2 regions of the Exiguobacterium sp. B2(2022) genome follow, and region 1 is predicted to be linked to the other one. Evidence: a T-box and tRNA genes for the amino acid it is inferred to sense, from the RefSeq annotation. Region 1 holds a T-box; the other holds one or more tRNA genes.
The links. The T-box of region 1 lies ahead of ON063_RS08785 (valine--tRNA ligase). A T-box ahead of a tRNA ligase gene usually reads a tRNA of that ligase, here a tRNA-Val.
Positions count from the first base shown of each region.

Region 1 (4,592 bases):
GTAGCTTGCACGAACGATTGAATCGCCTTCGTGCGGCAAGTGCTGCCAGATTTCCTCTGTGAGGAACGGCATGAACGGGTGCATGAGACGCATGATTGAATCAAGCGTGTGCGCGAGGACCGAACGTGTCGTGTGCTTCGCTGCTTCGTCCTCACCATAGAGTGTAAGTTTCGCCATCTCGATGTACCAGTTACAGAACTCTTCCCAGATGAAGTTGTACAAGTAGCGACCTGCTTCACCGAACTCGTACTTGTCGACGAGGCGTGTCACTTGGTCGATCGTATCGTTCAAGCGTGTCAAAATCCACTTGTCAGCAAGTGTCTTCTCGCCCGTGAGGTCGATCTCTTCCACTTTGAGTCCATCCATGTTCATGAGAGCGAAACGGCTCGCGTTCCAAATCTTGTTCGAGAAGTTCCATGTCGACTCGATCTTCTCCCAATAGAAACGAAGGTCGTTCCCTGGTGTCGAACCTGTGAGGAGGAACCAACGAAGTGAATCCGCTCCGTACTGGTCGATGACTTCCATCGGGTCAACGCCGTTACCGAGTGATTTCGACATCTTGCGTCCTTCCGAGTCACGGATGAGACCGTGGATAAGGACATCGTTGAACGGTTGCTTCCCTGTGAACTCGAGTGATTGGAAGATCATGCGTGATACCCAGAAGAAGATGATATCGTATCCCGTAACGAGCGCGCTCGTCGGGAAGTAACGGTTGAAGTCCGGTGCGTCCGTATCCGGCCAGCCCATCGTTGAGAACGGCCAAAGCGCTGACGAGAACCATGTGTCGAGGACGTCCTCATCTTGTGTCCAGTTCTCACTGTCCGCTGGTGCTTCTTTTCCTACATACACTTCACCTGTCTCATTATGGTACCAAGCTGGGATGCGGTGGCCCCACCAAAGTTGACGGCTGATACACCAGTCGCGGATGTTCTCCATCCAACGGAGGTATGTGCCTTCGAAGCGTTCTGGGACGAAGTTGACTTTCGTGTCGGCGTTTCCTTGTGCTTCGAGTGCCGCTTTTGAGAGTGGCTCCATATCAACGAACCATTGTTTCGAAAGGTATGGCTCGATGACTGCGCCTGAACGCTCTGAGTGACCGACCGAGTGCGTGTGCGGCTCAATCTTCACGAGTGTGCCGTCCGCCTCTAAGTCTTTGACGAGTTGCTTGCGGCATTCGAAGCGGTCAAGCCCTTCGTACTTGCCAGCGTTCTCGTTCATCTTCCCGCCTTCGTCCATGACGAGGATACGTGGAAGTTCGTGACGGTTTCCAATTTCAAAGTCATTCGGGTCGTGGGCTGGCGTGATCTTCACGCAACCTGTACCGAATTCCATGTCGACGTAGTCATCCGCAACAATCGGAATCTCACGGTTCATGACCGGAAGCATGATCGTCTTACCGATGAGGTGTGTGTAACGCTCATCTTTCGGGTTGACGGCAACCGCCGTATCTCCGAGCATCGTCTCTGGACGTGTCGTCGCGATCTCGATGTGACCTGAGCCGTCAGCGAGTGGATACTTCATGTGATAGAACGCACCCTCGACTTCTTGGTAAATAACCTCGATATCCGAAACGGCCGTCTTTTGAGCCGGGTCCCAGTTGACGATATATTCGCCACGGTAGATCAAACCTTTCTCATACAAGCGAACGAACACTTCTTGAACGGCTTTTGAGAGCCCTTCGTCGAGTGTGAAGCGTTCACGTGAATAGTCGAGACCGAGACCGAGTTTAGACCATTGGTCGCGAATCGTCTTCGCGTACTCGTCTTTCCATTCCCACGTCTTCTCGAGGAACTTCTCACGTCCGAGGTCGTAACGCATGACGCCTTCTTCACGGAGCTTTTGTTCAACTTTCGCCTGTGTCGCGATGCCGGCATGGTCCATCCCTGGGAGCCAGAGCACGTCATAGCCTTGCATGCGCTTGAGGCGCGTCAACAAGTCTTGGAGCGTCGTGTCCCAAGCGTGACCGAGGTGAAGTTTCCCCGTAACGTTCGGTGGTGGGATGACGATTGTGTACGGTTGTTTCGAATCGTCCTCGTCTGCTTTAAATACATCGTTTTCTAACCAGTAGTCGTACCATTTTGACTCCGTCGCACTTGGGTCGTACTTCGTCGGCATGGTGATTTCATTTGTCTCATGGGCCATGTGTGGCGCCTCCTCTATATCTTAATGAACACAAAAACGGCTTCTCTCGTCCTATACGCTAAGGACGAAAGAAGCCGTGATCTTCCGCGGTACCACCTTAGTTCGCCAACAAGTGGCGCACTCAAAATCGAATAACGGTCGATGGACCGAACTTTCTTACTCCATTCAGAAAGTCAGCTCCGAGGCGACTTCCGCGTCCATCCCTCGCAACCTTTCACCAAGCGGTCGCGTCTCTAAAAAGGAATGGATGATGCGTACTACTCCTCATCAATGCTTTTCATCGTATCTGTTAGATAATTGTAGCGACAGAAACGTCAGCAGTCAAGATTAGAGTGAAAACTCTTCTTGAAGCTCCTTGAACGTCGCCTCGACCGCTGCAATCGTCTTCTCGATATCCTCATCCGTATGCGCCGTCGAGAGGAACAATCCTTCGAACTGTGACGGTGGCAAGAATACGCCGCGCGCTGCCATCTTCTGATAGTACGAACGGAACATCTCGAGGTTCGCCGATTTCGCTTTTTCGAAGTTCGTTACTTTCTCGTTCGTGAAGAAGAAACCAAACATCGAGCCAGCACGGTTCGTGTCGTGCGGGATGTTGTATTTCTCACCAGCTTGCGTAAATCCTTCCGCGAGACGGTCTGCCTTACGCTCGAACTCCGCGTAGTGCTCAGGCTTCAGTTGCGAGAGTGTCGTGTAACCAGCAATCATCGCGAGTGGGTTACCCGAGAGCGTACCCGCTTGATAGATTGGACCTTGCGGCGCAATCTGTTCCATGATTTCGCGTTTCCCGCCGTAAGCACCGACCGGAAGTCCGCCGCCGATGACCTTACCGAGACATGTGAGGTCCGGTGTGACACCGAAGTATCCTTGTGCACAGTTGTACCCGACACGGAAGCCTGTCATGACCTCATCAAAGATGAGAAGCGCACCATTTTGTTCCGTGATTTCACGAAGTCCTTCGAGGAACCCTGGTTGTGGTGGCACGAAGCCCATGTTTCCAGCTGCCGGTTCGACGATGACACCAGCGAGGTCGTCACCGTATTTCTCAAACGCGACGCGGACAGCGTCCAAGTCGTTGTAAGGAACCGTGAGCGTATGGCTCGCGAGCTCTTTCGGTACACCTGGTGAGTCCGGGAGACCGAGTGTCGCGACACCAGATCCTGCTTTAATGAGAAGCGAGTCGCCGTGTCCGTGGTAGCATCCTTCGAACTTCAAGATCTTCGTCTTCCCTGTATAGCCGCGTGCGAGGCGAAGTGCCGCCATCGTCGCTTCCGTACCCGAGTTGACCATACGAACCATCTCGATTGATGGGACGCGGTTGATGACGAGTTCTGCCATCTTCGTCTCGAGCTCGGTCGGCGTCCCGAACGTCCAGCCTTTTTCAGCTTGTTCTTGAATCGCTTTCGTGACGACAGGGTCACGGTGACCGAGGATGAGGGGTCCCCATGAGAGGACGTAATCGATATACTCGTTGCCATCGATGTCATAGACGCGTGAACCTTCACCACGTTCGGCGAAAATCGGCGTCATACCGACCGATTTGTAGGCACGGACCGGACTGTTGACACCGCCTGGCATGAGTGGGCGGGCTTGTTCGAACGCTTCTTGTGAGCGTGTTTGGTTGTATGTCATGCGTAGTCTCCTTCCAAATAGCGACAGACGTCTTTTGCGAAATACGTGACGATGAGATCGGCACCGGCACGCTTGAATCCGACCATCGTCTCCATGACGATGCGTTCTTCGTCGACCCAATCGTTGAGTGACGCAGCTTTGATCATCGCGTACTCTCCGCTCACGTTATACGCCACGATTGGCATATCGAGTGAGTCGCGCATGTCACGGATGATGTCCATGAACGCGAGAGCCGGTTTGACAATCATGAAGTCGGCACCTTGTTCGACGTCAGATTGTGACTCGCGGAACGCCTCACGACGGTTCGCCGGGTCCATCTGATAGCCTTTACGGTCACCTTCACCTGGAGCCGATTGGGCAGCGTCACGGAACGGTCCGTAATACGCCGACGCATATTTTACGCCATAACTCATGATTGGGATATGGCTGAATCCGTTTTGGTCGAGACCTTCACGGATGGCTGCGACGAATCCGTCCATCATCGAGCTCGGCGCGATGATATCGGCACCCGCTTGTGCTTGCGTGATGGCCGTCTGGACGTGAAGTGGAAGCGATGCATCGTTATCGACGTCCCCATCCTTCACGAGGCCACAGTGACCTGTCGACGTGTATTCACATAGGCACGTATCCGCGATGACCGTGAGCTGTGGCGCCCACTCTTTTACTTTACGGATCGCTTCTTGGACGATGCCGTGGTCGTGATACGCTTCACTGCCTTCCGGGTCTTTATGTTCCGGCACGCCGAACAAGAGCACGGATTGGAGACCGAGGTCGACGATTTCTTTGATCTCTTCTTCGAGTCGGTCAAGTGAATAATT
Region 1 covers NZ_JAPEHX010000036.1:19,762-24,353, reverse strand. The annotation lists gene ON063_RS08785 (valine--tRNA ligase) at 1-2,142, opposite strand, end outside; T-box leader at 2,200-2,422, opposite strand; gene hemL (glutamate-1-semialdehyde 2,1-aminomutase) at 2,470-3,774, opposite strand; gene hemB (porphobilinogen synthase) at 3,771-4,592, opposite strand, start outside.

Region 2 (4,592 bases), on a different contig from region 1:
ACATCTTCTGGATTTGTCGCATACTCTTTGTCGATTCGTGGTTTTAAGTCGTTCATAAGCCAATCTGTATACAAACGACCTTGACCACCAAGTGTTGGGCGCGTTTTCGCAAGTTCTGGTCCGATACGGCGATATAACATCTCATCTTCTTCATATGAATACTCGTCATAACGATCTAACCAGTTCGGAGCACTTGCAATGGCGACGACCATAAGTGGAAGCTGGAGTGTATCGATGCAGCGGTCAATTTCCCATCCTTCTCCATATGTAGCCGTGCTTCCTGAGAATACATTTTGCCCATCATGCATATAAAGGACAGGAAGTGGGGTGTCGGCATTGACCCAGTCTGGTCGAAACACGCGGACGATCCGTTTTTGACCACGGACCTTCTCCGTTGGAATCGATACGTTCAATTGATCAATCATTCTTCATCACCTCTTTCACCTTGTATTGTGGAGAATCATGAGCGAAAAGACAAACACAAATCTTGACTACCTACCGTTCGTTAGGTAAAGTGAGGAGGAAGGAGAGTGAGACGCGTGAATACAAAAGAGAAAATTATGCAATCCGCTCGGACACGGTTTGCCCGTGAAGGATATGAAGGATTATCACTTGCGGCGGTTGCCGAAGACGTTGGCATCCGAAAGGCTTCTTTGTATGCTCACATCGATGGGAAAGAACAATTGTTTAAGCAAGTCGTGACCGATATGGCGAATCGTTATGAAGAAGCATGGCGACAGACATGTGAGGATACCGAGGAACGACCACCTTTAGAACGGATTGAGTCGATCGTTCGGATGCTCACGTCATTCTTTAGCGATCACGAGACGTGGATGTTGACGAAACGGATGCTCCTCGTACCACCCCCAGAATTTCGGGACTATATTGAAGAAGTCATCGGAAAGGTAGAGACGGAGTTAAAGCGGTTTGAAAAAGAACAGTTTCGTCTCGCGATGGAGCGTGGAGACTTACCATCGCAACCACTCGATGAGCTCTATGCTGCGTACTATTGCTTTCTAGATGGTGCCTTATTGTCTCTATTTACATTTGAAGATGAGCGGGAGATGCGACAACAAGCCGCTTTCCGAATCTTCAAGAAAGGTGTGGGTTGGAATGGATAAGGAAAAAGTCGCCTGGATTTCTCTTTTGTTCGCAGGATTGCTTGAAATCATTTGGGCAACGACGATGAAATTGTCTGAAGGGTTTACCGTTCTTGGTCCGACGTTATGGACGATTGTACTCTTGGTTGTCAGTTTCGGCTTACTCGCCAAAGCATTCCGGGTTTTACCTGCAGGTACAGGGTATGCCGTCTTCACGGGAATCGGAGCGGTTGGAACGGTGATTGTCGGTGCTCTTCTTTTTGACGAGGCGCTCAGCGGCTGGAAACTTTTACTTGTGACGACGTTGATCATCGGAATCATCGGGTTGAAACAAGTGACAGGAGGAGAAGAAGCATGAGTTGGGTATATTTGATCGGTGCAGGGATTGCTGAGATGACAGCCGTTTTCTTTATGGGGAAATCGAAAGGGTATCAAATTTTGAAATGGTCAATCTTATCGATTTTGTCGTTCGCGCTCAGTTTTTATTGGCTCTCGAAGTCGCTTGAAGACATTCCGTTAAGCTTGGCTTACTCCATCTGGGTCGGAATCGGAGCGGCAGGTGGCGTCATTCTAGGCATGCTCTATTTAAATGAGTCTAAAAGCCGCTGGCGAATCTTTTATCTAATGATGATTATCGGCAGTGTGGTCGGTTTAAAAGTTGTATCGTAAAGGATTGAAACAAGCTGAAAACGGGAATTGAATAATTCAGATTATGAGATGGAAGAAAGGGGCGGAAAACGATGCATCTTGTCGAGTTGCAGTCCGAACGTTTGCGGTTTGAACCGTACACGATCTCTGATTTCTATTTTGTTAAGTCGCTTCTCCAAGATCCTCGGGTGATGCGCTTCATCAGTCCGGATGGGAGACCGTATACAGACGAACAAACAATCGAATGGTTCGAACGTCAATTGGCCCGCTATGAAACGGGACGCCAGACGGGACTATTGAAGCTGATGACGTTCGAAAGTGATGAACCGATTGGTCATGCAGGTACGTTGCTTCATGAGTTAGACGGTAAACTCGAGCTAGAAGTCGGCTATTGGTTGTCACCGAAGCATTGGCATATGGGTTACGGACGTGAAGCGGCCGCGCGATTGATGCAGTATGCCTTCACTGAAGGAGAGAAGGAAATCATTTCACTCATTCATCCAGAAAACGTTCCGTCTCAGCGTGTGGCTAAAGCGAATGGTCTTCATTGGGACCGTGATACCTTATATCAGAACATGCTCGTCTCCGTTTATGCGGGTGATTTGGAACGCCTCTGCCGGCATATTGATCGCCAACAAATGACGCGTTAAAAAAATCTATAAAAAAATAAAAAAAGTTGTTGCCAACTTAATAGTTTCTTGATATATTAATAGTGTCCTTAAGAGAGGACACGACCTGATTCTGTAGCTCAGCTGGGAGAGCGCTACCTTGACAGGGTAGAGGTCGCTGGTTCGAGCCCAGTCAGAATCACTTGGGTGCCAAACCCTCGAGAAACCCACCGGAACATGGGTTTCCGCGAAGCCACTTCTTGCGAGAAGTGGCTCTTTTTTTGTATATTGACACGGCACGAAAGCAATTGGTATATTCCTCTCAATACATATAGAAACGGGGAATGCGACATGGTGCTAACGGGAACCCTCGTCAATGCCGGATTAATCGTCATCGGGTCATTGTTAGGTCTCTTATTTCACCGCATTCCAGAGCGTATGAAAGAAACGGTGACGGCAGCAATCGGGCTTGCGGTCATCTTGCTCGGCATTCAAATGGGGATGAAAAGTGAAAACTTTTTGATTGTCATCGGAAGTCTTGTCGTCGGGTCTGCGCTCGGGGAATGGTGGAAGCTAGATGAAGTATTGAATGAAATCGGCTACCGGCTTGAGCGGCGTCTTGGAAGTCAATCGAGTGTAGCGGAAGGGTTCGTTACGGCAACGCTCATCTTCGTCATCGGCGCGATGGCAATCATTGGGGCGCTCGATAGTGGATTACGTGGCGACCATGACGTCCTGTATACGAAAGGGTTGATTGATGGATTTACAGCCCTCGTGTTGAGTTCGACGCTCGGCATCGGTGTCATGTTTTCGGCCGTTCCGGTGTTATTGTATCAGGGTGGGATTGCACTACTCGCCATTCAAATCATGAAGTTCATTCCGGAGTCGCTCATGGACAGCTTCATTTTAGAAATGACTGCGACCGGTGGTGTGATGATCGTGGCGATTGGCTTAAACTTGGTCGGGATCACAAAAATTCGCGTGGCCAACTTATTGCCGGGAATTTTAATCGTGGCACTTATTGTATCGGTCATACAGATGACGACGTAAAAAATGGGCGGAAGCGTGGCTTCCGTCCATTTTTATGGTTTCTCAATTGTTTCATGATCTTCTTTGGCACTTTCGCGTAAGGCTGAAGACATCACATCGGCAAGGTTGCGGTCGCGTAGCACGCCGACTCCACGATCCGTCGGTCCACCTGGAGCAGCGACATCAGCAATGAGTTCGTTCGTCTCGCGTGTTTCGTGTGACAGCAACTCTGCAGAGCCTTTCATCGCCTGGGCGACAATTTGACGAGCCGTTGCTTCGTCGTATCCCACGTCGGTCAAGACCGGTGTCATCGCACCGACAATCTCATAGAAGAAAGCCGGGCTACAACCTGCGGCTGCCATGAATGCCGACATCGTCTTCGCATCCGTGATGGCCGTTCGACCGACACGTTCAAAGAGGGCAGTCGCTTTTGTACGATCTGTCTCATCTGTTTCAGGACCGAACCATAAGCCTGTCATCCCGCTCCGATATGCGACAGGCGTGTTTGGCATCGCGCATACGGCAGGAAGCCCTGAAGCTTCTTCTAATTGACTCGGTTCGATGTGTGCCGCGACAGATACAAGAAGTGGGGTGTTCCACTCTTTCGACTCCACGTATGGAATGACACCGTCCGGTTGCATCGCTAATACGACGATCTCATAGTCGTTGACATTTTCTTCTTCAACGATGTGTACGCCGAGTTCGTCTTGTAGTGCGAGCAATCGTTCCCGGTCGCTTCGGTTCGTCATCGTGATGTTTGTCGGTTCGATCCCAGAGTCAATCCATCCTCGAACGAGTGCCTCACTCATAGATCCTGCGCCGACCATTAGTAATTGTTTCATCATCCGTCACCTCTTCTTTTCGATTCGGTCAATAGTTATGTTGACTATCATAACAAACCTGCTCTCGAATATCGCCCATCTTGCTCATTTGTAAGGAGATGGAAAAGGATTTGATACATAAAACGATGCACATGACAAACGTTTCAAATCGCGCTATGATGGCACTAATTCAAAAGAGTGAGGCGAAATCGTGTGAAACGTGTACTAGTAAAAGGGATTCAAGGTTATCAACGTTTTATTTCACCATTAAAGCCGCCGACATGCCGATTTTATCCGAGCTGTTCGCATTATGGGATCGAAGCAATTGAAAAACACGGGGCCGTCAAAGGGAGTTATTTAACCGCTCGCCGACTGATCCGTTGCCA
Region 2 covers NZ_JAPEHX010000039.1:9,137-13,728, forward strand. The annotation lists gene ON063_RS09185 (alpha/beta hydrolase) at 1-425, opposite strand, end outside; gene ON063_RS09190 (TetR/AcrR family transcriptional regulator) at 531-1,121, shown strand; gene ON063_RS09195 (DMT family transporter) at 1,114-1,458, shown strand; gene ON063_RS09200 (DMT family transporter) at 1,455-1,769, shown strand; gene ON063_RS09205 (GNAT family N-acetyltransferase) at 1,841-2,398, shown strand; tRNA gene ON063_RS09210 (tRNA-Val) at 2,486-2,558, shown strand; gene ON063_RS09215 (DUF554 domain-containing protein) at 2,708-3,406, shown strand; gene ON063_RS09220 (pyrroline-5-carboxylate reductase family protein) at 3,439-4,227, opposite strand; gene yidD (membrane protein insertion efficiency factor YidD) at 4,420-4,592, shown strand, end outside.
Region 2: it encodes a tRNA-Val, which carries the amino acid that the T-box ahead of ON063_RS08785 (valine--tRNA ligase) is inferred to sense. The anticodon was not compared.